DNA from 3 places in the Enterobacter cloacae complex sp. HYC042_NIDB genome. Region 2 is predicted to be linked to each of the others. Evidence: predicted binding sites of a transcription regulator. Region 2 holds the regulator's gene; each other region holds the start of a gene.
What was found. The regulator CRP, encoded in region 2, controls carbon source genes, mostly activating them, when cyclic AMP is high. The targets are predictions, from matches to a motif close to ATGTGANNNNNNTCACAT.

Region 1 (9,709 bases), 2.1 Mb from region 2:
TGATGATACCAGGGGGGTAAAAATTGATCCCGCACGCGCCGGATTTGCCAGCGATGGTGCGAAAATGTCACCGATATTTGCCCGGAATGGGGGGTATCGTGCCAGATATATCCCTCTTTTCGATAGCGCCGGACTACTTTAGCCGACGGGAATCGCCATGCGTTATAGCGGGCCGCTGAATCCAGCGCAATCTCCCCTTCCAGGCGCTGTACCAGCGGCAATGAAGACGAGGTATTGCTGCCGTGATGAGGTACCTGTATGAGGGTGGACGTCAGATGCTGCCAGTAATGGCTAAGCATAGCCTGTTCTGCCTGTGCTTCAATGTCTCCCGTCAGCAGAACGCTCTGCTCGCCGTCGTCAATTTTTACCACGCAAGAGTGATTGTTACCATGAGCCGGATAATTTTCAGTGGGCCAGTGGACGGTGAAGGTTAACCCCTGCCATTGCCATCTTTGCCCGCGAAAGCAGGGACGATGCCCGGTCTGGTGCAACGGACTTCTTACCCACATTTCGGGCCATGTTTTTTGCAGCGATACAAGGCCTCCCGCATGGTCGAGATGCTCATGGCTGAGAATAACGCCTTCCGGCTGCAGATGATGCCAGCGCAGCCATGGAATAATTAACCGCTGTGCACTATCCCCGCCCGGCCAGGCAAGCCCGGTATCGTAAAGAATGGCTTTTCCCTGTCGTTCAATAACCATTGCCAGTCCCTGCCCCACGTCCAGCATATGGAGCGTCCAGGCGTCGCTTTTCGCCGTCCGCCAGAGGGGAGAAGCCAGCAAGACACATCCCGCCAGACAAACGGCAGGAACGGTTTTCCAGGCACGGAAACGCCAGCCGATGAGGATAAGCCACGGCAGTAACGTCATGTACTGCCAGCGCTGGTCCACACTCTGCCAGCCGTCTGGCAGGCGCATCAGCAACCAGAACAACCCGGCAAGCGTCTTATCGGCTGCATACCAGATGCCGCTTTCCAGCCCCGCCAGCGGCAGCAGATGGAGCAGCATGCCGAGTAAAATCAGCGGTACGCAGACAAACGTCACCAACGGCACGGCAAAGAAATTGGCGATCAACGATGAAATGCTAAAGCCATGGAAAATCAGAACCTGTAGCGGCATGAGAAGTAACAGCATGCCTACCTGCAGATAGACAAGGTTCAGCAGCGGACGTATCCGGCGAGCCCACTGCCAGTGAGGAAGCGGCAACCACTGAAACCAGAAAATCAGCGCGGCGACGGCAAATGCAGACAAAAGCAGACTCTGCGAAAGTATGGCTAAGGGATCGCTTACCAGGATCGCCGCGACACAGCAGATCCACACCTGCCATGGAGACCATTGCCGGGAACCGATCCGCAGCGCCGCCAGTACAGCAAGTGCGATGACCGTGCGTAGCGCGGGTGGTTGCAGACCGGTCAGCCAGGCGTAGAAAGCAGCAAAGAATAACCCTGCCAGCAGGGGCATTTGCCAGTTGACCCGATGGCAAGGTAATAAAAACTGAAGCCCGCGCCCAAGAAACCAGACGATGGAGGCCGCCAGCGCGATATGCAGACCCGAAATCGCCATCAGATGCAGCGTGCCGGTTTCACGCATCAGGTCTTTTATTTCCCTGGGGACATCCAGACGTTCTCCCATGCCCAGCCCGAGGATAACCGCGCCCCAGCGATAAACTGAAAGTCGGTTTTGCAGCGATGTCAGGTATTGCGCTCGCAGGCTGCAGCGTCCATCGATGAGTTCTGCATGGGTAAAACGCCCACTTAGCGTTTGATGGCGGGCAATAGCGCTGCGCTGGGGGTCATACCCTCCGTCGTTCAGTTCGCCGTGTACAGGCCTGAGCCGGAGCGTCATCGCCCAGCGCTGACCGGCACACGCTTTCTGCGGCAGATAATGACCATAAAGCGTTACGCCTGTTGACGCCCACCAGCGCTGGCCATCAATGGTGAGTATTTTTCCCTGATGCACAGTGGCACCATCAGTCGCGGCGATCTCCACCTCGGCCTGTACGGCACCTGCGGTTAAATGCTGCATCGGCCAGACGCTCTCTTGCGCGGCCAGAATGCCCCACACGCAAAATAACAGCGTCATCCCCACATACTTCAGCCGTACGTTTTGGCGTGCGGCCAGTGCAACCCCGCCAGCCATCATTATCCAGATGGTATAACGCGATGGCAGTTCAGGTAACCAGAGTAACGGGGCTATCGCCAGAATGGCGCAGATACCTAAATCGGGAATTCCCATTGCTACCTCCCTGTTTCTGGGTGGCAGTATGCGGGCAGATCGAGCGGGGTGTCAGGTATGAAAAATGCAATCTACAGCAAGCGCTGCAAGGTTTTTAGCGCGTTGCAGAAAACGCAACTTAAAATGCGAGACACCTTCAGAATGAAAGTGACGGAGACAAAAAAAGCACCCGCAGGTGCTTTCTTTCGAACCCAGTTTAACCGGCTGGCTAAACTCAGTTGCCGTAAATATTGGCGCGATCGCGCAGTTCTTTACCCGGCTTAAAGTGTGGAACGTACTTCCCTTCCAGCTCGACTTTATCACCAGTTTTCGGGTTACGCCCGGTACGTGGAGCACGATAGTGCAGAGAAAAACTACCGAAACCGCGGATTTCAATGCGCTCGCCCTGGGCAAGAGTGGAGGCCATATGCTCCAGCATCTCTTTTACGGCATCTTCCACTGCCTTGGCAGGGATATGCGGTTGCTGACTGGCAAGTCTTTCAATCAATTCTGACTTGGTCATGATTCCTCCGGTTCCTTTCAAACCAATTAGCTGAACAGCTCATTAAACAAGGGCGGCCGTAGCCGCCCTTTGTTATTGATTACAGGACGAATCCTGCAATCTGTCAAGTCTGCTCATCATCCTTCGCGCTGTAAATGCGTTACAGCTCAAATGATGCTGAGAACCTGATATTACTCGCCTTTAGCTGCTTTGAAAGCTTCAGCCATTGCGTTGTTAGAGAAGTTTGCATCTTCCTGTTTGTTAACAGTTGCGATTGCATCTTTCTCATCAGCTTCGTCTTTAGCACGAACAGACAGGCTGATTGCACGGTTCTTACGGTCAACACCGGTGAACTTAGCTTCAACGTCGTCGCCTACGTTCAGAACCAGAGTGGCATCTTCAACGCGGTCACGTGAAGCTTCAGAAGCGCGCAGGTAACCTTCAACGCCGTCAGCCAGTTCTACGGTTGCGCCTTTAGCGTCAACTGCAGTCACTTTACCGTTTACGATTGCGCCTTTCTTGTTCAGTGCAACCCAGTTGTTGAACGGATCTTCTGCGAGCTGTTTAACGCCCAGGGAGATACGCTCACGCTCTGCGTCAACCTGCAGAACAACTGCAGCGATTTCGTCGCCTTTTTTGTATTCACGAACTGCTTCTTCGCCTGCAACGTTCCAGGAGATGTCAGACAGGTGAACCAGGCCATCGATGCCGCCGTCCAGGCCGATGAAGATACCGAAGTCAGTGATAGACTTGATTTTACCTTCAACACGGTCGCCCTTGTTGTGGGTTTCCGCGAACTGCTGCCATGGGTTGTTTTTGCACTGCTTCAGGCCCAGGGAGATACGACGACGTTCTTCGTCGATATCCAGAACCATCACTTCCACTACATCACCAACGTTAACAACTTTGGATGGGTGGATGTTTTTGTTGGTCCAGTCCATTTCGGAAACGTGCACCAGGCCTTCAACGCCTTCTTCGATTTCAACGAAGCAGCCGTAGTCGGTCAGGTTGGTTACGCGACCAGTCAGTTTAGTACCTTCTGGGTAACGCTTAGCGATAGCTACCCATGGATCTTCGCCCAGCTGTTTCAGGCCGAGGGATACACGAGTACGCTCGCGGTCGAACTTCAGCACTTTAACAGTGATTTCGTCGCCCACGTTCACGATTTCGCTTGGGTGCTTAACGCGTTTCCACGCCATGTCGGTGATGTGCAGCAGGCCATCAACGCCGCCCAGGTCAACGAATGCGCCGTAGTCAGTGAGGTTCTTAACGATACCTTTGACTTCCATGCCTTCCTGCAGGTTTTCCAGCAGCTGATCGCGTTCTGCGCTGTTTTCGGATTCGATAACGGCACGACGGGAAACAACAACGTTGTTACGCTTCTGGTCCAGCTTGATTACTTTGAACTCAAGCTCTTTGCCTTCGAGGTGCAGGGTGTCACGGACTGGACGAACGTCTACCAGTGAACCTGGCAGGAACGCACGAATACCATTCAGCTCAACAGTGAAGCCACCTTTAACTTTGCCGTTGATAACACCGACCACAGTTTCAGCTTCTTCGTAAGCTTTCTCCAGCGTGATCCATGCTTCGTGACGTTTAGCTTTCTCACGAGACAGCAGGGTTTCGCCGAAGCCGTCTTCTACTGCGTCCAGAGCAACGTCAACTTCGTCACCAACCTGGATTTCCAGCTCGCCCTGGGCGTTTTTGAACTGCTCAGCCGGAATGGCGGACTCAGATTTCAGACCGGCGTCAACCAGTACTACGTCTTTGTCGATAGCAACAACAACACCGCGAACGATGGAACCCGGACGGGTTTCGATTTCTTTTAAGGATTCTTCAAACAGTTGAGCAAAAGATTCAGTCATGTTTAATCTTCAGGTTAATATTAACGTCCACCTGGCTCCGTGCCGGATGGGGTTGTTTCACATACCCGCCGTCAATCCATTGCAGCGGGGGTACTGCTAAATCGGTCGCGATTACGCGAGTGCCAGTTTTTGGCGCGCATATTGTAGCGCTTTTTCAATCACTTGCTCAATAGTTAAACTGGTTGAATCCAGAACTAATGCATCTTCTGCAGGAACAAGCGGTGCGACGGCGCGGTTACGATCGCGGTCATCGCGCTCTTTTATCTCGGATAAAAGGCGATCAAAGTTAACACTAAACCCCTTTTCCTGCAACTGAAGCATACGGCGTTGAGCACGTTCTTCCGAAGAGGCGTCAAGGAAGATTTTTACTGGCGCATCAGGGAAGACCACGGTTCCCATGTCGCGTCCATCAGCGATCAGACCCGGGGCTTCACGAAACGCTCGCTGGCGACGCAGCAGTGCCTCGCGAACGCGTGGGAAAGCCGCCACCTGGGAGGCCGCATTAGCGACTTCCTGCGTACGGATTTCGCCGCTCACGTCTTCCCCTTCCAGGATCACTTCCAGGTTGCCATCGGTAGAAACAAAACGCACATCCAGATGCGCAGCCAGCGGTACCAGCGCTTCTTCAGAGGCGACATCCACGTGATGATGCAGCGCAGCCAGCGCCAGCACGCGATAGATTGCTCCCGAATCTAAAAGATGCCATTGCAATGCTTCCGCCATCGCTTTGCACAGAGTACCTTTCCCTGCGCCACTCGGCCCATCAATGGTGATTACCGGGGCAACTGCCGTCATCTTTTTCTCCTTAAATAAGGCATACCGTTAACATGAACGCCGCGCATTATACGCGCCAACGTGCGCAACTGTTACCTTTGCGTGCAAATTACGGAATGATAGAAGCAGAGTGTAGAAGAAATGAGCGGGAAAGATCGTCAGGAAGCGTAAGGAAATGCCGCATCAGGTGATGCGGCAAGACTTCATCATGCCAGGGTGCTAATGCGCGCCAGCTGTTCGAAATAGTCCGGGAAGGTTTTCGCCGTACATTTCGGATCGAGAATGGTCACAGGGGTATCGGACAGCGCCACCAGCGAGAAACACATCGCCATACGGTGATCGTTATAGGTCCCGATTTCAGCAAAGTTCAGTTTTGCCGGAGGGGTAACGCGAATGTAATCTTCGCCCTCTTCTACCTCAGCGCCGACTTTACGCAGCTCGGTTGCCATCGCGAACAGGCGGTCCGTCTCTTTTACGCGCCAGTTATAAATGTTGCGCAGCGTGGTGGTGCCTTTGGCAAACAGCGCCGCCGTGGCAATGGTCATCGCCGCATCCGGGATATGGTTCATGTCCATGTCGATGGCGTTCAGCTCACCGTGGGTACAGGAGATGAAATCATCCCCCCAGGTGACAACCGCGCCCATTTTTTCCAGCACGTCAGCAAAACGAATATCGCCCTGCACGCTGTTGCGGCCAATGCCGGTCACTTTTACCGTACCGCCTTTAATCGCGCCAGCGGCAAGGAAATAGGATGCGGATGAAGCATCGCCTTCAACCAGGTAGTTGCCCGGCGACTGGTACTGCTGCGCGCCGCGAACCACGAAACGCTGATAAGACTGGTTTTCAACCTCAACGCCGAAGGTTTTCATCAGATGCAGCGTAATATCAATATACGGTTTGGAGACCAGCTCACCTTTAATCGTGATAACCGTATCCTGCGGGGCCAGCGGCGCGGTCATCAGCAGCGCCGTCAGGAACTGGCTGGAGACGCTGCCGTCAACCTCGACGGTACCGCCGGTAAAGCCCCCGCGCAGACGCAGTGGCGGGTAATTTTCCTGCTCCAGATACTCAATCTGCGCGCCGCCCTGACGCAGGGCATCTACCAGATGGCCGATCGGACGTTCCTTCATGCGCGGCTCGCCGGTCAGCACGATGTTATTGCTCCCGAGGCACAGGGCCGCCGCCAGCGGACGCATCGCGGTCCCCGCGTTACCCAGAAACAGCTCAAGCTCGTCATTCGCCTGCAGCGCGCCGCCGTTGCCGGTCACTTCGCAGCGGGTGCGATCGTCAGAGAGTGTGTAATGAACGCCCAACGCTTTCAGCGCATTGAGCATATGGCGCACGTCATCGCTGTCCAGCAGGTTGGTGAGGACGGTGGTGCCGTTTGCCAGAGCTGCCAGCAGCAGAGCGCGGTTCGAGACACTTTTTGAACCAGGCAGATTGATGGTGCCATCTACCCGCGCGATAGGTTGTAACGTCAGGGATTCCATGAAAACTAAACTCTCAACTCAACATAATAAAAACCCCGCAGGGACGCTGCGGGGGTGAAAAACAGCAAATTAACCGTGACGACGTTCGAAGTCGATCATGAAATCGGTCAGGGCTTTAACGCCTTCCAGCGGCATGGCGTTATAAATGGAAGCACGCATCCCGCCCACCACACGATGGCCTTTCAGCGCGTGCAGACCCGCCGCGAACGACTCTTCCAGGAACACGCTGTCCAGGCTGCTGTCTGCCAGCTGGAACGGTACGTTCATGCGGGAACGGTTCGCTTTCGCCACATCGTTACGGTAGAAATCGCTCTTGTCGATCGTGCCGTACAGCAGTTCGGCTTTCTGCTGATTGATCTTGTCCATCTGCGCCACGCCGCCGTTTTGCTTCAGCCATTTGAAGACCAGGCCGGAGAGATACCAGGCAAACGTAGGTGGGGTGTTGAACATGGAGTCGTTGTCATTCAGGACGGTGTAATCCAGGATTGACGGGCAGGACTTATGGGCTTTCCCCAGCAGGTCTTCACGGACGATGACAATAGTCAGCCCAGCAGGACCGATGTTTTTCTGAGCACCTGCGTAAATGACGCCGTAGCGGCTGACGTCCAGCGGAGTGGACAGAATGGTTGAAGAGAAGTCCGCCGTCACAATGACATTGTCGCCAAAGTCTGGCTCTTCGTGAATGGCGATGCCGTCGATGGTTTCGTTCGGGCAGTAGTGGAGATACGCGGCGTTGTCAGACACCTGCCACTCGCTCATCGGCTTCACGGCGCGCAGACCGTCAACGGTCACTTTGGCGTCGATAACGTTCGGCGTGCAGTATTTGTGCGCTTCTTTTAACGCACTGGCTGCCCAGTAGCCGGCATCGACGTAATCAGCGGTGGTTTTGTCGCCCAGCAGATTGAGCGGGATGCCCGCAAACTGACCGCGTCCACCGCCATGGCAGAACAATACTTTGTAGTTCGAGGGAATGTTCAGCAGATCGCGAAAATCCTTTTCTGCCTCTTCCGCCACCTGAATAAACGCTTTACCCCGGTGGCTGATTTCCATCACCGACGTACCCAGACCGTTCCAGTCACACAGTTCCTGTTGAGCCTGTTTGAGTACGTCTGCCGGTAACATTGCCGGACCAGAACTGAAATTAAAAACTTGAGCCATTTCCCCTCACCACGCTAAAAGCCATAAGTTATAACTGTGGATATCGGTTTTATCATTCAGTGACACGCGCCGCAATGTCTAAAACTTATGACCGGGGAAATGTGCCCTTCGTCACACAAAACAATCTGCCGCCTCGTCGTCACAAAACCGACAAAATCGCTGTCAGACGAGGCGTTTAGCCCGGCTAACCTTTGTCCATTCCGGATTTGCACAACGAGGGCATAATTGATGATCGCCCGCATGCATTCCCACAACATGACTACATTTTATACATGCATACTCCCCGGTTTCAGGTATCACCCTGAACCGTTCTACTAACATATCCGGCAGGATACACAGGCCGGGCTTAACGTCGTCATCAGCATAGTAATAGACGCTGATTTGCCCATTGGTTTCCATGATCGCCAGCCGCACCTGTCCGAGCTGTTCAACGCTATTCAGGCGCAGCTCCATAAAGAACTCAAACTCGGTCATATTGGCACTTTGCACATTTTCCCAGGCCAGCTGACCGTCCTCGACAATAACGACCGGTTTCCCTTCAAGCAGATCTTCCAGCTTTTCACTTTTTGACATCAGCCACATCACCAGCCGGTAAAGCAAGGCGAGGGAAACAAAAACGATAAACACCGGCACCATCGGCACGTCGTCATAAAACGCGACGTCCCCCGCCGCCGAGCCCAGCGTCAGGATGATCAGCACTTCAAACAGCGACATCTGACGAACGCCACGACGGCCGGTAATTTTGAGAAACAGGAAGACGAGTACGAAGGTATACAGGCTGCGCAGCGCCACTTCGCCCAGAAATTCAGGTGGAACTTTATCAAACGCCATCCGCTGGAGATCAAATGCTTTCATTTTTCTATGCCTTAACAGTCAGTTACTGCTACTAAGCATAGCCCAGCCATTTATTTTCGCCGGAGATAGCACCCGTCACGCAAAACCCGTATCATTGCGCGCTTTACGTACGATAAAAGTGAACGCCATGACTCAAACGTTTATCCCCGGCAAAGACGCCGCTCTGGAAGATTCCATCGCTCGCTTCCAGCAGAAACTGACCGACCTGGGCTTTAACATCGAAGAAGCCTCCTGGCTGAACCCGGTGCCTCACGTCTGGTCCGTGCACATTCGCGACAAAGACTGCGCGCTCTGCTTTACCAACGGTAAAGGTGCGACGAAAAAAGCGGCACTGGCCTCTGCGCTGGGTGAGTATTTTGAGCGTCTGTCCACCAACTATTTCTTCGCTGACTTCTGGCTGGGTGAAACCATCGCCAACGGCCCGTTCGTTCACTATCCGAACGAAAAATGGTTCCCGCTGACCGAAGACGATGAACTGCCGGAAGGCATTCTGGATGGCCGTCTGCGTGCCTTCTACGATCCGGAAAACGAACTGACCGCCAGCATGCTGATCGATCTGCAGTCTGGGAATGAAGAGCGTGGGATCTGCGCCCTGCCGTTCACCCGTCAGTCTGACGAGCAGACCGTCTATATCCCGATGAACATCGTCGGCAACCTGTATGTGTCTAACGGTATGTCCGCCGGTAACACCCGCAATGAAGCGCGCGTGCAGGGTCTCTCTGAAGTCTTCGAGCGTCATATCAAAAACCGCATTATTGCCGAATCCATCAGCCTGCCTGAAATTCCGGCAGACGTGCTGGCGCGCTACCCGGGCGTGGTGGAATCCATCGCCAAACTGGAAGCGGAAGGTTT
Region 2 (9,709 bases):
TCCTGCCCGTGTCTTTCAGCCCTCCCTGCGAAAGCGCGTTTTGCTGCTTATACTTGTGGCAAACGGACTATTCAGGGAGGCGTTAAGTGAAAAAACTCACCGATAAGCAAAAATCCCGTCTCTGGGAGCAACAGCGTAACGTCAATTTTCAGGCCAGTTGTCTCCTTGAAAAAGGTAATGGTCCTTCAGAGCCCGGCATTGAGACGCTGGAGCTTGGGCCTTCGGCGCCCGGGCTACCGCATCTGTGCCTCATTCATCGCCATCTGTATCACAGAGAGATGAAGCAGGCAGGCGAATTCCGTACCGACGATATTTTTAAGGGTGACATTCCCTTCTGCCATTTTGAGTACATCGAGACGATGGGTAACGAACTGATGGCGGCGCTGGAAAGTGATAAGTATCTTGTGGGTCTTGAAAAAGCGGCGTTTGTTGAAAAAGTGAGCCATTACTACTGTGAAATCAATATGCTGCATCCCTTTATGCGCGGTAATGGCATTGCTCAGCGCGTCTTCTTTGAGCAGCTGGCCATCCACGCGAATTACGCGCTGGACTGGCGGGATATTGATCCCGAGCAGTGGGTGGCGGCGAACCGAAGCGGTGCCACGGGCGATTTGACCGCGCTGAGCGCTATCTTTGCCAAAGTAGTGAGCGAAGCGCGGGAATCTGAGTAGAATAGGGCGGCATTTTTTTCGGGAGCCGCCATGATTCTGCTGATTGATAACTACGATTCCTTCACCTGGAACCTTTACCAGTATTTTTGTGAACTGGGTGCAGAGGTGGTTGTCCGCCGCAACGACGAACTCAGCCTGTCTGATATTGAGACGCTGGCTCCGCAGAAAATCGTCATTTCGCCGGGACCGTGTACGCCGTCGGAATCGGGCATTTCTCTGGAGGTTATTCACCACTATGCCGGCAGGCTGCCGATCCTGGGTGTCTGTCTCGGTCATCAGGCGATTGCCCAGGCATTTGGGGCTACCATCGTGCGTGCCGCGAAAGTGATGCACGGCAAAACCTCGCCGGTCACCCACACCGGCACGGGCGTATTCACAGGGCTCAATAACCCGCTAACCGTGACGCGCTACCATTCGCTGGTGATTGACCCACCGACGCTGCCCGACTGCTTCGACGTGACCGCCTGGAGCGATACGCAGGAGATCATGGGGATTCGCCACCGCGAGTGGGATCTCGAAGGCGTGCAGTTCCACCCTGAAAGTATCCTCAGCGAGCAGGGGCACGCTCTGCTGGCAAATTTCCTCAATCGCTGAATATCTGTTGCCTTGTTGTGAGTTTTTATGCATATTTTGTGATTATATTTTCACAATGAATGTGACATAAAATGGATGGGCATGACATGGCAACTGAACAACCAGCAATTACCCGCGCGACATTCGATGAAGTGATTCTGCCGATTTATGCACCGGCTGAGTTTATCCCGGTGAAGGGGAAAGGCAGCCGCGTCTGGGATCAGCAGGGCAAGGAGTATGTGGATTTCGCGGGCGGTATTGCGGTCACGGCGCTGGGCCACTGCCATCCTGCGCTGGTGGACGCGCTGAAAACCCAGGGCGAAACCCTGTGGCACACCAGCAACGTGTTCACCAACGAACCTGCGCTGCGACTGGGCCGTAAGATCATTGATGCGACCTTTGCCGAGCGCGTGCTGTTTATGAACTCCGGCACCGAAGCCAACGAAACCGCCTTTAAGCTGGCGCGTTACTACGCCACCACGCGCCACAGCCCGTACAAAACTAAAATCATCGCCTTCCATAACGCCTTCCACGGACGCTCTTTCTTTACCGTCTCCGTTGGCGGCCAGCCGAAGTATTCCGACGGCTTCGGTCCGAAACCAGCCGACATTATCCACGTGCCGTTTAACGATCTGCACGCGGTGAAAGCGGTGATGGACGACCACACCTGCGCGGTGGTGGTGGAGCCGATTCAGGGCGAAGGCGGCGTGACCGCGGCAACCCCGGAATTCCTGAAAGGGCTGCGCGAACTGTGCGACGAACATCAGGCGCTACTGGTGCTTGATGAAGTGCAGTCCGGGATGGGGCGTACCGGAGAGCTGTTTGCCTACATGCACTACGGCGTGACGCCGGATATTCTGACCAGCGCGAAAGCGCTCGGCGGCGGTTTTCCGGTGAGTGCGGTACTGACGACGCAGGAGATTGCCTCTGCGTTCCACGTCGGGTCTCACGGCTCGACCTACGGCGGTAACCCGCTGGCGAGCGCCGTGGCGGGTGCCGCGTTCGACATCATCAACACCCCTGAGGTGCTAAACGGCGTTAGCGCGAAACGCGAGCTGTTTGTGCAGCATCTCCAGCAGATTAACAATAAGTACGACGTCTTCAGCGAGATCCGCGGCATGGGGCTGCTGATTGGTGCGGAACTTAAGCCGCAGTACAAAGGCCGCGCGCGCGATTTCCTGCATGCCGCCGCTCGCGAAGGGGTGATGGTGCTCAACGCCGGGCCGGACGTGATGCGTTTTGCGCCGTCGCTGGTAGTGGAAGAGAAAGATATTGACGACGGGTTAACCCGCTTTGCCGCGGCGGTCGAGAAGATCGTAAAAGGCTAATACTCGGTTCGCTTTAACCGCCGCGTTAACCAAATGCCGTGATGCGGGCGCTGACGCCATGCCACCGACGAAATGGTGTGCATGGTGTTCAGATGTCCCAGTACGCGCTGCAAATGCTGCTCCAGGGTGCTCATCGGCCCGTGGGTCAGCGTCTCCGGTGCCTCCAGAATGTTCGAATCCCCCGACTCGCCCGGCGCGTCATACTCCAGACGCTGCTGACACCGCTGCAGGGCAATTTCACAGGACTGCAAATAGCGCTGCGCCAGATCCGGCGTCAGCATCGTGTGTTCGCGCGCCAGCGTGGTCATGGCGTTAATGTGCTCGACGATAAACTGGCTGTGCGTGACCCACAGCTTCATATCGGCAAGATAGTGTGAGTTAAAGCCCGGCTCCTGCATCGCCTGGTTGAGCGAGTTAAACAGGGCGTTGTGCGCCTGGTTGACCTTCATCCGCTGATACGCCAGCGGGGAGGGCTGCGGATCGTCGCTCAGGATCAGACGAATGGCCTGCTGATCAGCCTCCAGCGCGTCGTGGGCGTTCTGCCTCAGCAGCCCGCTCTGCCACTGCGGCCACAGCCAGACCATGCCGCCAAAGGCAATCAGGCAGCCGATCAGGGTATCAATCAGCCTGGCGACAATAAACTGTTCGCCGTTAAGCGTCAGCAGCTGAAGGGTATATACCGCCGTCACCGTAAAGCCCACCATCGCCCAGCCGTAGTTTTTGCGAATGATTAGATAGCTTACCAGGGTGATCGCCAGCATGCCCGCCAGGGTATAGCCCTCGGGCACGTGAAAATGCAGCGTCACGCCCGCAATAATCAGCCCCGCCATCGTGCCGCCTGCCCGGTGCAGAATGCGCACCCGCGTGGCGCCATAGCCGTTCTGGGTAACAAACAGCACGGTCATTAAGATCCAGTACGGTTTCGGCAGGTGGAGCGCCATGCCCATCAGGCTGGCGATACTGAGCATGACGCTAATCCTTGCAGCGTTGCGCAGAGCGGAAGATTTCAGAGACAGGTAGCTTCTCAGCGCCGGCAGCAGCGGCAGACGTTTCTGTTTATCCGCCATCAGGTCACGGGAATAAAGCGGGCGCTGGGTGCGCAGCACGCGGGCGATGCGGCTGAAGTGCCAGGCGGCAAACTGGCCGACCGGGTTATCCGGGTGCTGACGGGCGATTTTCTCCAGCGCGCCGAGCTGTTTGTCCATGTTAAAGCGCGTGGGGTAGCGGTGGTAGAGAATATCATCGGCCAGCACCCGCAGGCGCGCGGAGACGGTTTGTGCGTTCCAGCGGATCACCGCTTCGGCATGGCTGCGCTCAACCAGCTTTTGCACCTCCTGCGGGTGGTGAAGGCTAACGGAGATATGCTCCTGAAGATCCAGCCCCACCTGGAAGGTGCGCAACAGCCGTTTATATTCGTGGTTCTTGTTGGCGGCGAGCATATGCAGCTGCTGATAGCACTGGCTTATCAGGTCTACCACCTTTTGCTGGCGCGTCAGCAATGGCGGTAAGGATTTTTCCGGATCCGTATGCTGGGTGAGCAGGGTGTATTTGGCTTCACAGTAATCCGCAAGCTGCACGTAGAGCAGGCTCAGAGATTCGCGCAGCGGCTGCTCCCGCCACAGCCAGAACCAGAACCAGTTAAACAGCCCGTACCACAGCGTGCCGAGGGCGTAGATCAGCAGCGGCTCCCACACGGGCATATTACCGGCGAGGCTCAGGGTGAAGATGGCCGCAATGAGTGACGCGGGAAGCAGCCGGGCATGGAGCGAGCTGATTTCGGCGGTGACGCCGAGGGTCATCGCCAGCACGGTCAGGATCAGCGGCAGGGGAATATCGCGAGCCAGCAGAAGCTGCACCGCGAGGCTACAGCCAGCAAACAGCGAGCCGCCAATTATCAGACGTTTGAAAAAGCGTTTATGGGGCGTGTCCAGACCGGCAATGTTGCAGCAGGCGGGGACGAGAGAAAACAGCAGGCCCTGCTGAAGATGTCCCAGGATCAGGCCCACGGCCACGGGAAGACACAGCACCAGCGTTTGTCGTAGTGCGTAGTTAACTTCCGGGTGATAGATCAGCCTGCGCCACATGGGGAATAGAGACAAAAACGGCGTGACACCTCGCGATGGCACGCCGTTTAGGCAGGATTAACGGGTTCCGTAAACCACGATGGTTTTACCGTGGGCGGAGATCAGGTTTTGATCTTCCAGCATTTTCAGAATACGGCCCACCGTTTCGCGGGAGCAACCGACGATCTGACCGATTTCCTGACGGGTAATTTTAATTTGCATGCCGTCCGGGTGGGTCATCGCGTCTGGCTGTTTCGCCAGGTTCAGCAGAGTCTGCGCGATACGGCCAGTCACGTCCAGGAAGGCGAGGTTACCCACTTTCTCTGACGTCACCTGCAGACGGCGCGCCATCTGGGAAGAAAGACGCATCAGGATGTCAGGGTTAACCTGAATCAGCTGACGGAATTTCTTATAAGAAATTTCAGCCACTTCACATGCTGTCTTTGCACGAACCCAGGCGCTACGTTCCTGGCCTTCTTCAAACAGGCCCAGTTCACCGATAAAATCGCCCTGGTTCAGATAGGAAAGGATCATCTCTTTGCCTTCCTCATCTTTGATCAGCACTGCCACCGAGCCTTTGACGATGTAATACAAGGTTTCCGCTTTTTCACCCTGGTGAATCAGCGTGCTCTTCGATGGGTACTTATGAATGTGGCAATGAGACAAGAACCATTCGAGAGTCGGGTCTGTTTGCGGTTTGCCAAGCACCATGCGCTGTTATCCTCTGTTATAAGCTGTCACCAGAGTCATCAGATGCATCCGGACTCTGGGGTTGCAATCGAATTCTTACCCATACCCTGGGAAGTCGGCTGTCGTAACGTTTCGCAGCCAGTAAAGTTTGATGTCCTCTGCATACATGTGTAACGTCAATGTATTACTGTAGCATCCTGAGTGTTTTAGCATAGCTTTTGCCGCGTGTCTCCTGGTGTCTCGCTTCAGCATGATGCAGGTCGCCTTCCATTGCGAGAAATGTAACGCACGCGTAATCTGTCACCAAAAATGCAACGTTGGAGTTAATGAATATGCAAGCGCGCGTGAAGTGGGTTGAAGGTTTAACGTTCCTGGGCGAGTCCGCATCAGGACACCAGATTTTGATGGATGGTAACTCCGGCGATAAAGCCCCAAGCCCAATGGAAATGGTGCTGATGGCGGCAGGCGGATGCAGCGCGATTGACGTGGTGTCGATTCTGCAAAAAGGCCGTCATGACGTGACGGATTGCGAGGTTAAACTCACCTCAGAACGTCGCGAAGAGGCGCCACGCCTGTTCACCCACATTAATCTGCACTTTGTTGTCACCGGGAAAGAACTGAAAGACGCGGCGGTCTCACGCGCGGTGGATCTCTCTGCGGAGAAATACTGCTCTGTGGCGTTAATGCTGGAGAAAGCGGTAAAAATCACCCATTCGTATGAAGTGATCGAGGCTTAATTATTGGGGCATCGTGCGTGTTGATGCCCTCACCCTAACCCTCTCCCACGGGGCTGAGGGTTCCCCAGAAAAATGAAAAGCACGATGAAGTGTGATCTACTGGTTGCGCTAACAAATCAGAAGAGACCTCATCGTGCCTTTACAGACAGTCTGCCAGAAATTTTTCTCCGCGTCTTTATCTGACATTCACAGCTTCCGGGTTAATGTCCTTGTTTCCATGGCCGTCGCGCTCACCCACGGCGCATCCCTGACCCTGACCAGCCTGGGGCGAACCCTTCCCGGCAGGGCGCACGTCAAAAATAAAATTAAACGTGTTGACCGTGCCCTGGGTAATGCCGCCCTTCACCGTGATATTCCCCGCATTCAGCACCTGCTCACACATACCATCACCTCCCTGATGCCCTTCTGCGTTATCGCTGTCGACTGGACCGGCTGGCATGACAGGAACTGGCATCTTCTGCGGGCAAGCCTGGTCTGTAATGGTCGTTCACTTCCGCTTATGAGTGAGGTTGTCCCCGCAGAGCTGGCGCAGAACAGTGATGTCCAGTGCCGCTTCCTTGACCGCCTGCATGCTGCCATCCCGAAAGATAAAGCCATTACCATCCTTACGGATGCCGGCTTTCGGACAGACTGGTTCCGGCATGTAAGTCAGCTGGGCTGGAGCTTCACTGGCAGAGTCAGGGGCTGTATCAGCTTCCGGCTGGACGGAGATAAAAAGTGGATGAAAATCAGCGAGCTTGAGGCTACCGGGCAACCGGTCTGCGTGGGTTACGGTGTCCTGTCCCGTAAACACCGTATCCCCTGTTACGGCCGGTTTTATCTGCACAAACGCCCGGAGGCAGGGCGTCGCGGAAAGGGAGGCATGCCAAAAACACAGCGGGAACACCGCAGCAGTGCGCGGGAGCCCTGGCTGCTGTTCAGTAATGCAGAAGGGCTGGAACCGCACCAGATAATGGCCCTGTACAGCCGACGAATGCAGATAGAACAAAACTTCCGGGACGACAAAAGCCCACGCTTCGGGTTCGGTCTGAGGCTGAGCCGGAGCCAGGGAAAAGGGCGACTGGAAGTGCTGAATATGGTCGCGGCGATGGCAAGTCTGGTGATGTGGCTGGCAGGTTACAGGGCAGAAAGGCAGTGTTTACACTGGCATTATCAGGCAAGCAGTATCAGGCACAGGCGGGTGCTGTCTTACCTGAGTCTGGCAGAAGAAGTGCTCCGGCATGAACCTGGAAAAGTGAGGCGGCTGAATATAGGTAACGAGATGAAAAAGCTGGGAAAAGAGTACAGTAATATGGTCATGGAGGCATGACCATATTACTGGGGATCCCTCAGCCCACGGGGAGAGGGAACATGTTCACGCGATCTGTTTCCCTTCCATCAGTCGCTCCACCAGCGGCGTCATGATCAGCTCCATTGCCAGCCCCATTTTTCCACCGGGAACCACTAACGTATTCATGTGGGAAATAAACGAGCCCTGCAGCATCGCCAGCAGCCAGGGGTAATCAATGCCTTCAAGATTGCGGAAGTGGATTACCACAAAGCTCTCATCCAACGAAGGGATGCTCTTCGCCGCGAACGGATTGGAAGTGTCCACCGTCGGCACGCGCTGGAAGTTAATGTGCGTGCGGGAGAACTGCGGCGTGAGATAGTTGATGTAATCTTCCATGGAGCGCACCACCGAGTCCATTACCGCCTCGCGCGAATGGCCGCGCTCGCTCATGTCGCGCGTCAGCTTCTGGATCCACTCCAGGTTAACGATCGGTACCACCCCGACCAGCAGATCCACATGGCGCGCCACGTCGTGCTGAGGTGTGACAACGCCGCCGTGCAATCCTTCATAAAACAGCACGTCGGTGGGTTCCGGCAGCGGTTGCCAGGGGGTAAAGGTGCCCGGCACCTGATTCCAGGGTACGGCTTCGTCGTAGGTGTGCAGATACTTACGGGACTGCCCGGTACCGCTCTGACCGTATTCGCGGAAGGTTTGCTCCAGCAGGCCGAAATCATTGGCTTCCGGGCCAAAGTAGCTGATGTGTTTACCCAGATCGCGTGCCTTGCGGATCGCCATGTCCATCTCAGGCCGCGTATAGCGGTGAAAGCTGTCGCCTTCGACCTCCGCCGAACGGAGATTCAGCTGGGCGAAAATCTTGCGAAAAGCGAGGCTGGTGGTGGTGGTTCCCGCACCACTCGACCCCGTAACGGCAATAATGGGATGTCTGGCAGACATAGCAACTCCCTGACGGAAAAGGTTGGAAGATCAGCCGTGAAACGCGTTGCGGGGCATGATATTGACCGTCTCATGCAGTTCTGACCACACCAGCACCACGTCGCCGCTTTTCAGCTGGCGTTTTACATCGTTGACCTTTTGCTCAAGCGAACGCTCATGTTCACCATAATCGGTGCCTTCGCGTAATACAAAGCTTTCAATCAGATTATCGAGCGTTTCGGGAGCCAGATCCTGCCAGGGAATGATCATTTTGCACCATCCAGATAAGGAGTCAGCCAGTCAGGAATGCGCGCTTCCAGCCACATTTTCGGCCTGCGCAGCGTGCCGCCGATGAACCCCACGTGGCCACCATGTTCGGTCAGCTGGTAGTGAACGTTGTCAGGCAGGAATTCCTGCGCGGGAATAGAGTGATGATCCATGAACGGGTCATCTTTGGCGTGAATGATCAGCGTCGGCTGCGTGATTTTGCTGAGCAGCGGCATGGCGCTGCACTGTCGGTAATAGTCGATAGCATCGGCGAAGCCGTGAATTTTGGCGGTGATCAGATCGTCGAATTCGCGGATGCAGCGAACCTTTTTCAGCTGGCGCAGGCTTACCGGCAGGGTATCCGGATAGGCCTTCAGCTTTCGCGCCGCGTTGGCTTTCAGCAGGTTGAGCAGATAGCGCTGATAGACGCGAGAAAAGCCTTTTTCCATGTGGTAGCTGCACTGCTCCAGCATAAACGGTGCGGAGACAATCACTGCCGCATTCAGCGGTACGCTTTCGCCCTCTTTGGCCAGCAGACAGGCGAGCATATTACCGCCCAGCGAGTAGCCCACGGCGGCCGTTGGCGCGGCGCCATAATTTTCCCGCAGCCAGTGCAGAAACCACGTGCCATCTTCGGTTTCACCCGAGTGATAAATGCGTTTCTGACGATTCGGCTCGCCGCTACAGCCGCGAAAATGCATCACCACGCCGAGCCAGCCGCGCGCTTTGGCGGCCTCAATTAACCCATGCGCATACGGACTGTGCAGGCTGCCTTCTAAACCGTGAAAAACCACCAGACGCGGCTTATGAAGAGCCTGTTCCGGCGCTTCGCTCCAGGCGAGATCCAGAAAATCACCGTCCGGCAGATCGAGCCGTTGCCAGTGCGGAGTGAACTGGACCTTGCGGCGGATCAGCCGCGGCAGCATGGTCTGCAAATGGCAGTTGGTCACGCCGCGCATGGGCACGAACTCGGTGCTGTCTTCGGCTGTAATGTCGAAGTCTGATGGAATGATTTGGGTCATAAGGACGATGCTGATTCTTGTCAGAAATTCACTATACCTTCCGAATTGTACCCCGTTTAGCCTGGATTTCCGAACCAGAGATAGATTCCGTTCGCACAACGGGGTAAAAATTCAGTCTGCCTGCAGCATCGCTTCCAGCTGTTCCTGGGCATCCA
Region 3 (9,709 bases), 420 kb from region 2:
CGTTCAGGTCGACCTGGTTGGTGCCGATGCAGAAACAGCCAATAGCAACCAGCTTTTCTGCCGCGGCAATCACGTCTTCAGTCAGGTGGGTACGGGATCGCAGGCCAATGAAGTGGGCATCACGGATGGCGGCTTTCAGCTCTTCAGTGTCCAGCGCGCCTTTGTGAAATTCGATGTTGGTGTAACCCGCCGCACGAAGGCTATCAAGCGCTTTCTGGTGCACGCCCTCGACCAGCAGGAATTTAATCTTGTCTTTCTCCAGTGATACCTTTGCCATTTCCCCGACCCTGTTTTTATCTGAACTGATGTTGTGCTGGATTGAAATCCGCTGTAGCCAACATATCAAAAAAAACTATTGCAGCAATATGAACGTTTGCGTCGGCACTCTGAAGAAAAGTCATACAGGGCAAAATGACAGAGTAAAATGCTGAGAAAATTTACAAACGTGGCAGGATCGGCAAAAGAGGCGGAAAAGCGTGACACAAGTCACCAAATTTAGCTTTTCAAAAATTTTTTAGCGGGGGGAGCACTCCCCCCGTCAGATCATTTTACGATGGTTTTCACACCGTCAGCCGTACCGATCAGCGCCACATCCGCGCCGCGGTTGGCAAATAACCCTACGGTGACGACGCCTGGAATGCCGTTGATGGCGTTTTCCAGCGCAATCGCGTCGAGAATCTCCAGACCGTGAACATCGAGGATGACGTTACCGTTGTCGGTGACCACGCCCTGACGGTATTCCGGACGGCCGCCCAGCTTAACCAGTTGACGGGCAACCGCACTGCGCGCCATCGGGATCACTTCAACCGGCAGCGGGAAATTACCCAGAATGTCGACCTGCTTGGAGGCATCCGCGATGCAGATGAACTTGTCCGCCACGGAGGCGATGATCTTTTCACGGGTCAGCGCCGCGCCGCCGCCTTTGATCATCTGCATATGGCCGTTGATTTCATCCGCGCCATCAACGTAAATGCCCAGACGATCCACTTCGTTGAGATCGAAAACGGTAATGCCGAGGCTTTTCAGCTTTTCCGTGGACGCATCGGAGCTGGAAACCGCGCCCTCGATCTGCCCCTTCATCGTGCCCAGTGCATCGATAAAGTGCGCCGCCGTTGACCCCGTACCAACACCGACAATGGTCCCTGGCTGTACGTACTGGAGAGCGGCCCATCCTACTGCTTTTTTCAGTTCATCCTGCGTCATGATCGTTTTGCCTGTGGTGTGAAAACTCAGGGCGCATTATAGAACACGTCGAATGGATTTCGTCTGTCAGGAAGGGAAAATTGTGTCATAGTGCAGATTAAGCAAAATTTAGGAGCCAGCCAGAGCAATGAAACGTCCGGACTACAGAACACTACAGGCACTTGATGCAGTTATTCGTGAACGCGGCTTTGAGCGCGCAGCGCAAAAGCTGTGCATCACCCAGTCCGCCGTATCACAGCGTATCAAACAGCTTGAAAACATGTTCGGGCAGCCGCTGCTGGTGCGTACCGTACCGCCGCGCCCAACGGAGCAAGGGCAAAAGCTTCTCGCCCTGCTGCGTCAGGTTGAACTGCTGGAAGACGAGTGGCTGGGTGACGAACAAACGGGTTCCACGCCGCTGCTGCTCTCGCTGGCGGTGAACGCCGACAGTCTGGCGACCTGGCTGCTGCCGGCCCTTGCGCCGGTGCTGGCCGACTCCCCTATCCGCCTGAATCTTCAGGTCGAAGATGAAACCCGCACCCAGGAACGCCTGCGTCGCGGCGAAGTGGTTGGGGCGGTCAGTATCCAGCCTCAGGCCCTGCCAAGCTGTCTTGTCGATCAGCTGGGCGCGCTCGACTACCTGTTTGTCGGTTCAAAAGCCTTTGCGGAGCGCTACTTCCCGAATGGCGTCACCCGCGCCGCGCTGCTGAAGGCGCCTGCCGTGGCGTTCGACCATCTGGACGATATGCACCAGGCGTTTTTGCAGCAAAACTTCGATCTGCCGCCGGGCAGCGTGCCGTGTCATATCGTTAACTCGTCCGAAGCTTTCGTGCAGCTGGCGCGTCAGGGCACCACCTGCTGCATGATCCCGCATTTACAGATTGAGAAAGAGTTGAAAAGCGGTGAGCTGATTGACCTGACGCCGGGGCTGTATCAGCGCCGGATGCTCTACTGGCACCGTTTTGCGCCGGAAAGCCGCATGATGCGCAACGTGACTGATGCGCTGCTGGCATTTGGACATAAGGTGTTGAGACAGGATTAAAATGAAAAGCCGGGTGGCGGCTACGCCTTACCCGGCCTATTGATTATTGTGCAGGTTTCGGCTGTGCTGCAACGGGTTCCAGCTGGAACACCACATCAACCTGATCGTCGAACTGAATCGTTGGCTGCTCGTAGGTTTCCTGAGCAGAAACCGGCGCGGCGTCCGCCTTCATCATCCGAACCATCGGGCTTGGCTGGTAGTTAGAGACGTGGTAACGCACGCTGTATACCGGGCCAAGCTTGCTCTTGAAGCCAGACGCCAGCTGTTCCGCCTGATGAATGGCATCATCAATCGCCGCTTTACGCGCTTCGTCTTTGTATTTCTCCGGTTGCGCAACGCCCAGCGACACGGAACGGATTTCGTTCAGGCCGGCCTTCAGCGCACCGTCCAGCAGAGAGTTCAGCTTGTCCAGCTGACGCACGGTCACTTCCACAGTGCGCACGGCGCGATAGCCTTTCAGGATACTTTTGCCGTTCTGGTAGTCGTAATCGGGCTGGGTACGCAGGTTCGCAGAGCTGATGTCTTTTTTAGCAACACCGTTCTGTTCCAGGAAAGAGAGATATTGCGCAACACGATCGTCTGCCTGTTTTTTGGCGGAAGCGGCATCTTTCGCCGCCACATTCACTTCAATTGCCAGGGTTGCAACATCCGGTACCGCGTCCACGCTTGCGGTGCCTGACGTGACGATGTGCGGGCCATCCGGCAGTTCACTTGCCTGCGCCGACACCGCACCGAAACTTACTAATGCCGCGAGGGCCATCACTTTAAACTTCACTGTCATTCCTCCATGTTGCGAAGAGTGCCCTAACAACAGGGCTCATGCCAGCAAGCTTAGCGGGTCTTGCTCAGTTGTCCATAAGACAAGGATTAGTTGAACAATTCCTGGACGTGGTGAATGCCCTCTTTTGCCAGCTGAAAAGCAATAAACCACATCACCAGCCCCACCAGGGTATTAATAATGCGCTGGGCTTTGGCAGTCCGCAGACGAGGCGCCAGCCATGCCGCCAGAATGGCGAGACCGAAGAACCAGAGGAAAGAGGCGCTGACCGTGCCGAGCGCAAACCAGCGTTTCGGCTCAACGTCCAGCTGTCCGCCCAGGCTGCCCAGCACTACGAAGGTGTCAAGGTAGACGTGCGGATTTAGCCAGGTGACCGCCAGCATGGTGACGATAATCTTCCAGCGGCCCTGCTTCATCACTTCGGCGCTTGCCAGCTCAATGTTGCTGCTCATCGCCGTTTTCAGGGCACCGAATCCGTACCACAGCAGAAACGCCACGCCGCCCCAGGTCACCAGCGCCAGCAGCCAGGGCGACTGCATCAGCAGCGCGCTGCCGCCAAAAATGCCGGCGCAAATCAGCAGCAGATCGCTCACCGCGCACAGCAGGGCAATCATCAGATGATACTGGCGGCGAATGCCCTGATTCATCACGAAGGCGTTTTGCGGGCCGAGCGGAAGGATCATGGCCGCACCTAAGGCAAGCCCTTGAAAATAATAAGATAGCATGACGATTTTCTCGCAGTGTTGTTCTGGAGGCTGACTATACTGCGCGAATCACATTAGAGGAAATGGATAATATTAATTGGGTATTAGCGGAGCTTATAAAAGTAAAGCCCGGTGGCGCGAGCGCTTACCGGGCCTACGGGTGACGTTATTCTGCTTCTTTGACTTTTTTGACGTTTACGTCCATCTGCGGGTAAGGGAAGCTGATGCCGTTGGCGTCGAAATCGCGCTTGATGCGCTCGAGCACATCCCAGTAAACGTTTTGCAGATCGCTGCTTTTGCTCCAGATACGCACCACGAAGTTAATAGAGGAAGCACCCAGTTCGTTCAGGCGAACCGTCTGCTCGCGGTCCTTCAGAATGCGGTCGTCAGAGGCGATGATATTTGCGATCAGCGACTTCACCTGATCGATATCGGAATCATACGCCACGCTGATGATGAGCTCGTTACGACGCACCGGCTCGCGGGAGAAGTTAATGATATTGCCCGCAATGATTTTCCCGTTCGGTACCACCACAATACGACCATCGACGGTACGCAGGGTGGTAGAGAAAATCTGTACCTGCAACACGGTACCGGCGATGCCGCCAAGGTCAACATATTCACCGGAACGGAACGGACGGAAAGTCACCAGCAGTACGCCCGCCGCCAGGTTTGAAAGCGAGCCCTGCAGTGCCAGACCAATGGCCAGGCCGGCGGCACCAAGAACGGCAATCACGGAGGCGGTTTGCACCCCAACACGGCCCAGCGCGGCAATCAGCGTGAAGGCGATAATGCCGTAGCGCACCAGTGCAGAGAGGAAGTCAGCCACCGTGGCGTCAATGTGTCGTGCGACCATCACACGGTTGACGGCGTTCGACACGATACGCGCCACGATCATCCCGACGATGATGATGGCAATCGCCGCGACAATGTTCACGGCATAGCTCAGCAGCAGGGCCTGGTTGCGCACCAGCCAGTTGCCGGCGTTATTGATGCTGTCTACAACATCGAGTTGTTCCATTTATTCTTCCTTTTGTTAAACCAAAACACAAAATCCATCCCCCATGGAGACAGGCAGGTCAGTAAAGGGTAAACAAAAAGCACCGGCTTTGCCAAACAGATCACAAAAACAGGTATTGCAGGATATTGAAAAAGCATAAAAAAAGGCCCGCATTTGCGGGCCTTCTGATGCTGTCAGCAGCTCAAATTACAGAACGTCGATTGCGTTCAGTTCTTTGAAAGCCTGCTCCAGACGGGTCACCATGGACGTCTGAGCAGCGCGCAGCCATACGCGTGGATCGTAGTATTTCTTGTTCGGCTGGTCTTCGCCTTTCGGGTTGCCCAGCTGGCCCTGCAGGTAAGCTTCGTTCGCTTTGTAGTACTGCAGGATACCGTCCCAGGTTGCCCACTGGGTGTCGGTATCGATGTTCATTTTCACTACGCCGTAGCTTACGGAGTCTTTGATTTCCTGAGCAGAAGAACCGGAACCGCCGTGGAAGACGAAGTTCAGGCTGTTGTGCGGCAGGTTGTGTTTCTTAGACACGTATTCCTGAGAATCACGCAGGATGGTCGGGGTCAGAACCACGTTACCTGGCTTATAAACGCCGTGCACGTTACCGAAGGACGCTGCAATGGTGAAGCGTGGGCTGATTTTGCTCAGCTCGGTGTAAGCGTAATCAACGTCTTCTGGCTGGGTGTACAGGGCAGAAGCGTCCATGTGGCTGTTGTCCACGCCGTCTTCTTCACCACCGGTGCAACCCAGTTCGATTTCCAGGGTCATGTCCATTTTGGCCATGCGCGCCAGGTACTTAGAGCAGATCTCGATGTTTTCGTGCAGTGACTCTTCAGACAGGTCGATCATGTGAGAAGAGAACAGTGGCTTACCGGTTGCCGCGAAGTGTTTTTCACCCGCGTCCAGCAGACCGTCGATCCACGGCAGCAGTTTCTTCGCGCAGTGGTCAGTGTGCAGGATAACTGGAACACCGTAGTGTTCAGCCATCTGGTGAACGTGGTGCGCACCAGAGATAGCACCCAGGATAGCAGCACCCTGAGGAATGTCAGTTTTCACGCCTTTACCTGCGATGAACGCAGCGCCGCCGTTAGAGAACTGAACGATAACCGGTGCTTTAACTTTTGCAGCGGTTTCCAGTACGGCGTTGATGGAGTCGGTACCTACGCAGTTAACTGCTGGCAGAGCGAAGTTGTTTTCTTTAGCTACCTGGAACACTTTCTGTACGTCATCACCAGTGATAACGCCAGGTTTTACGAAATCAAAAATTTTAGACATGTTGCTTAGTCCTGTATCTTCGGCCGTTAGAAAAGGTGCGAGCTCTTAAAAGCGCGCTGAAAATTGGGCAGGTTTCCCTGCCCTTGAATGGCTTACTTCTTAGCGCGCTCTTCGAGCATTGCTACTGCTGGCAGTACTTTGCCTTCCACGAATTCGAGGAATGCGCCGCCACCAGTGGAGATATAGGAGATCTTGTCAGCGATACCGAACAGGTCGATTGCTGCCAGGGTGTCACCACCGCCTGCGATAGAGAACGCTTCGCTGTCTGCGATTGCGTTAGCCACGATTTCAGTCCCTTTGCGGAAGTTCGGGAATTCGAACACGCCAACAGGACCGTTCCACAGGATAGTTTTTGCGTTTTTCAGGATTTCAGCCAGTTTCTGTGCAGAAACGTCGCCCAGGTCCAGAATCTGCTCTTCGTCTTTGATGTCGTTTACTGATTTCAGGGTCGCGGTTGCGGTTTCGGAGAACTCGGTCGCCACGCGAACGTCAGTTGGAACCGGGATATCACAGGTACCCAGCAGGCGTTTGGCTTCGTCAACCAGGTCTGCTTCGTACAGGGATTTACCCACGTTGTGGCCCTGAGCGGCAACGAAGGTGTTCGCGATACCACCGCCAACGATCAGCTGGTCAGCGATTTTAGACAGGGAATCCAGAACGGTCAGTTTGGTAGACACTTTAGAACCACCAACGATAGCGACCATTGGGCGAGCAGGTTCTTTCAGTGCTTTACCCAGTGCTTCCAGTTCGTCAGCCAGCAGAGGACCCGCACACGCGACGTCTGCGAATTTACCGATACCGTGGGTAGATGCCTGCGCACGGTGCGCAGTACCGAATGCATCCATCACGAATACGTCGCACAGTGCAGCATATTTTTTGGACAGGGTTTCGTCGTCTTTCTTTTCGCCTTTGTTGAAGCGAACGTTTTCCAGAACAACCAGCTCACCTTCGGCAACGTCTACGCCGTCCAGGTAATCTTTCACCAGGCGAACCGGGTTGGACAGTTTGTCTTTCAGGTAATTAACAACCGGCAGCAGAGAGAACTCTTCGTTGTACTCGCCTTCAGTTGGACGGCCCAGGTGGGAGGTGACCATCACTTTAGCGCCCTGCTTCAGAGCCAGTTCAATGGTTGGCAGAGATGCACGGATACGCGCGTCGCTGGTCACTTTGCCATCTTTAACCGGTACGTTCAGATCGGCACGGATGAAAACGCGTTTACCTGCCAGATCCAGATCGGTCATCTTAATTACAGACATGGTGAATCCTCTCGTTGATTCTTAAAGTTTTGCAAGCGCAAGGTGCGCTCTACCTGAAACCTTTTGCGGCCATGGCTAACGTGGTGTCGAGCATTCGGTTAGCAAAGCCCCATTCGTTATCACACCAGACCAGCGTCTTGATAAGGTGCGCACCACTGACTCGCGTCTGCGTGCCATCCACGATGGCGCTGTGCGGGTCGTGGTTAAAATCTACTGAGACCAACGGTAATTCCGTATAGTCAACTATACCATGAAATGCTCCCTGTGCCGCTTTTTGCAGCAACAGGTTGACTTCACAGGCTTTTACCGGTTTTTTCACCGTCACGCTGAGGTCGATTGCGGTGACGTTTATCGTCGGAACACGCACGGCAATCGCTTCGAAACGGTCATTAAACTGCGGGAAAATTCGGGTGATCCCTGCAGCCAGTTTCGTGTCCACCGGGATGATTGACTGGCTCGCCGCGCGAGTGCGTCGTAAATCCGGGTGATAGGCGTCGATAACCTGCTGATCGTGCATGGCGGAGTGAATCGTGGTTACGGTGCCGGATTCAATGCCATACGCATCGTCTAACAGTTTGATGACCGGAATAATGCAGTTGGTGGTGCAGGAGGCGTTGGAAACAATGCGGTGCTCGGCTTGCAGCTCATGCTGGTTGACGCCAAACACGACGGTCGCGTCGAGGTCGTTACTTCCGGGATGAGAAAACAGGACTTTTTTCGCGCCTGCTGTCAGATGCGCTTCGCCGTGTTCGCGGTTGCCATACACACCGGTACAGTCAAGCACGACATCCACACCCAGTTCACGCCAGGGTAGCCCGGAAATGCTGTTCTCATGCAGCACACGAATAGCGTCATCACCCACAAAAAGCTGATCTCTTTCCTGGCGCACATCCCAGGCGAAGCGTCCGTGGCTGGTGTCATACTTCAATAAATGCGCCATGCCAGCAGCATCCGCCAGTTCATTGATTGCCACCACGGTGATTTCCGCCCGACGTCCGGATTCATACAAAGCACGAACCACATTACGCCCGATGCGACCGAAGCCATTAATCGCTACGCGTACGGTCATAGATCTCCTGCAAAGCAATCCCTGAGTTTGAGGTGGCTGAAAGAGTAATCCAGCGACGCCCGAAGGGGAATCTTTGCTATCACAAACTGCGATTGATTGGTCAATTGTCGAACATTTAATCGACTGAAACGCTTCAGCAAGAATAAGCGAATCGGGGAATAAAAGGAATGTCTGTCCAGATGAATAAGCGAGCTATATGACTTGCGTCACATTTTCGTTGGAATAATGACGCAAAAAAGCCGGGTAAGCGCTAGCGCTTACCCGGCCTACTTTTGAGCCATTTGTAGGCCCGGTCAGCGTAAGCGCCACCGGGCAAAACGGCGATTACAGCAATTCTTTCGCCTTAGCGACAACGTTCTCAACGGTGAAGCCGAACTCTTCGAACAGCTGTTCTGCCGGAGCAGACTCACCGAAGGTGGTCATACCAACGATAGCGCCGTTCAGGCCCACGTATTTGAACCAGTAGTCAGCGATACCCGCTTCCACCGCCACGCGAGCGGAAACCGCTTTAGGCAGTACGGATTCACGGTAAGCCGCATCCTGCTTGTCGAACGCATCGGTAGACGGCATGGAAACCACGCGCGCCTTCACGCCTTCGGCAGTCAGTTTTTCCCATGCTGCTACAGCCAGTTCAACTTCAGAACCGGTCGCGATAAAGATCAGCTCAGGCTGGCCTGCGCAATCTTTCAGCACATAGCCACCGCGGGCGATGTTTGCCAGCTGCTCAGGGGTACGCTCCTGCTGCGCCAGGTTCTGACGGGAGAGGATCAGCGCGGTCGGGCCGTCCTGACGCTCAACGCCGTATTTCCACGCCACCGCAGATTCAACCTGGTCACATGGACGCCATGTGCTCATGTTCGGGGTTACGCGCAGGGAAGCTACCTGCTCTACCGGCTGGTGAGTTGGACCATCTTCGCCCAGACCGATGGAGTCATGGGTGTAGACCATCACCTGACGCTGTTTCATCAGCGCAGCCATACGCACGGCGTTACGTGCGTATTCCACGAACATCAGGAAGGTAGAGGTGTATGGCAGGAAACCACCGTGCAGAGCGATACCGTTCGCGATAGCGGTCATACCGAACTCACGTACACCGTAATGGATGTAGTTACCGGCAGTGTCTTCGTTGATTGGCTTAGAACCAGACCACAGGGTCAGGTTAGAAGGCGCCAGGTCAGCGGAGCCTCCCAGGAATTCCGGAAGCAGCGGACCGAACGCTTCAATCGCATTCTGAGATGCTTTACGGCTGGCGATTTTAGACGGGTTCGCCTGCAGCTTCGCGATGAATTCGTTGGCTTTCGCGTCGAAGTCAGACGGCATATCGCCTTTCATACGACGGGTGAATTCAGCCGCTTCCTGTGGGAACGCCTTCGCATAGGCAGCGAATTTCT

Region 1: a site for CRP is predicted at 8,102-8,119, ahead of serC (3-phosphoserine/phosphohydroxythreonine transaminase). Genes of this name have one in related genera too.
Region 3: a site for CRP is predicted at 8,513-8,530, ahead of epd (erythrose-4-phosphate dehydrogenase). Genes of this name have one in related genera too.

The regions. Positions count from the first base shown of each region.
Region 1 covers NZ_CP109650.1:1,836,744-1,846,452, reverse strand. Annotated here, with positions in the region: gene OKF39_RS08740 (ComEC family protein) at 1-2,234, opposite strand, end outside; gene ihfB (integration host factor subunit beta) at 2,449-2,736, opposite strand; gene rpsA (30S ribosomal protein S1) at 2,907-4,580, opposite strand; gene cmk ((d)CMP kinase) at 4,692-5,375, opposite strand; gene aroA (3-phosphoshikimate 1-carboxyvinyltransferase) at 5,561-6,844, opposite strand; gene serC (3-phosphoserine/phosphohydroxythreonine transaminase) at 6,914-8,002, opposite strand; gene OKF39_RS08710 (DUF421 domain-containing protein) at 8,165-8,857, opposite strand; gene ycaO (30S ribosomal protein S12 methylthiotransferase accessory factor YcaO) at 8,985-9,709, shown strand, end outside.
Region 2 covers NZ_CP109650.1:4,500,081-4,509,789, reverse strand. Annotated here, with positions in the region: gene OKF39_RS21660 (putative adenosine monophosphate-protein transferase Fic) at 87-671, shown strand; gene pabA (aminodeoxychorismate synthase component 2) at 702-1,265, shown strand; gene argD (bifunctional acetylornithine/succinyldiaminopimelate transaminase) at 1,352-2,572, shown strand; gene OKF39_RS21645 (YccS/YhfK family putative transporter) at 2,569-4,656, opposite strand; gene crp (cAMP-activated global transcriptional regulator CRP) at 4,714-5,346, opposite strand; gene OKF39_RS21635 (OsmC family protein) at 5,658-6,062, shown strand; gene OKF39_RS21630 (IS4 family transposase) at 6,196-7,371, shown strand; gene OKF39_RS21625 (phosphoribulokinase) at 7,417-8,286, opposite strand; gene OKF39_RS21620 (YheU family protein) at 8,317-8,535, opposite strand; gene OKF39_RS21615 (hydrolase) at 8,532-9,554, opposite strand; gene OKF39_RS21610 (ABC transporter ATP-binding protein) at 9,666-9,709, opposite strand, start outside.
Region 3 covers NZ_CP109650.1:4,081,662-4,091,370, forward strand. Annotated here, with positions in the region: gene serA (phosphoglycerate dehydrogenase) at 1-277, opposite strand, end outside; gene rpiA (ribose-5-phosphate isomerase RpiA) at 544-1,203, opposite strand; gene argP (DNA-binding transcriptional regulator ArgP) at 1,331-2,224, shown strand; gene OKF39_RS19495 (oxidative stress defense protein) at 2,268-2,999, opposite strand; gene argO (arginine exporter ArgO) at 3,092-3,727, opposite strand; gene mscS (small-conductance mechanosensitive channel MscS) at 3,873-4,727, opposite strand; gene fbaA (class II fructose-bisphosphate aldolase) at 4,914-5,993, opposite strand; gene pgk (phosphoglycerate kinase) at 6,086-7,249, opposite strand; gene epd (erythrose-4-phosphate dehydrogenase) at 7,299-8,318, opposite strand; gene tkt (transketolase) at 8,643-9,709, opposite strand, start outside.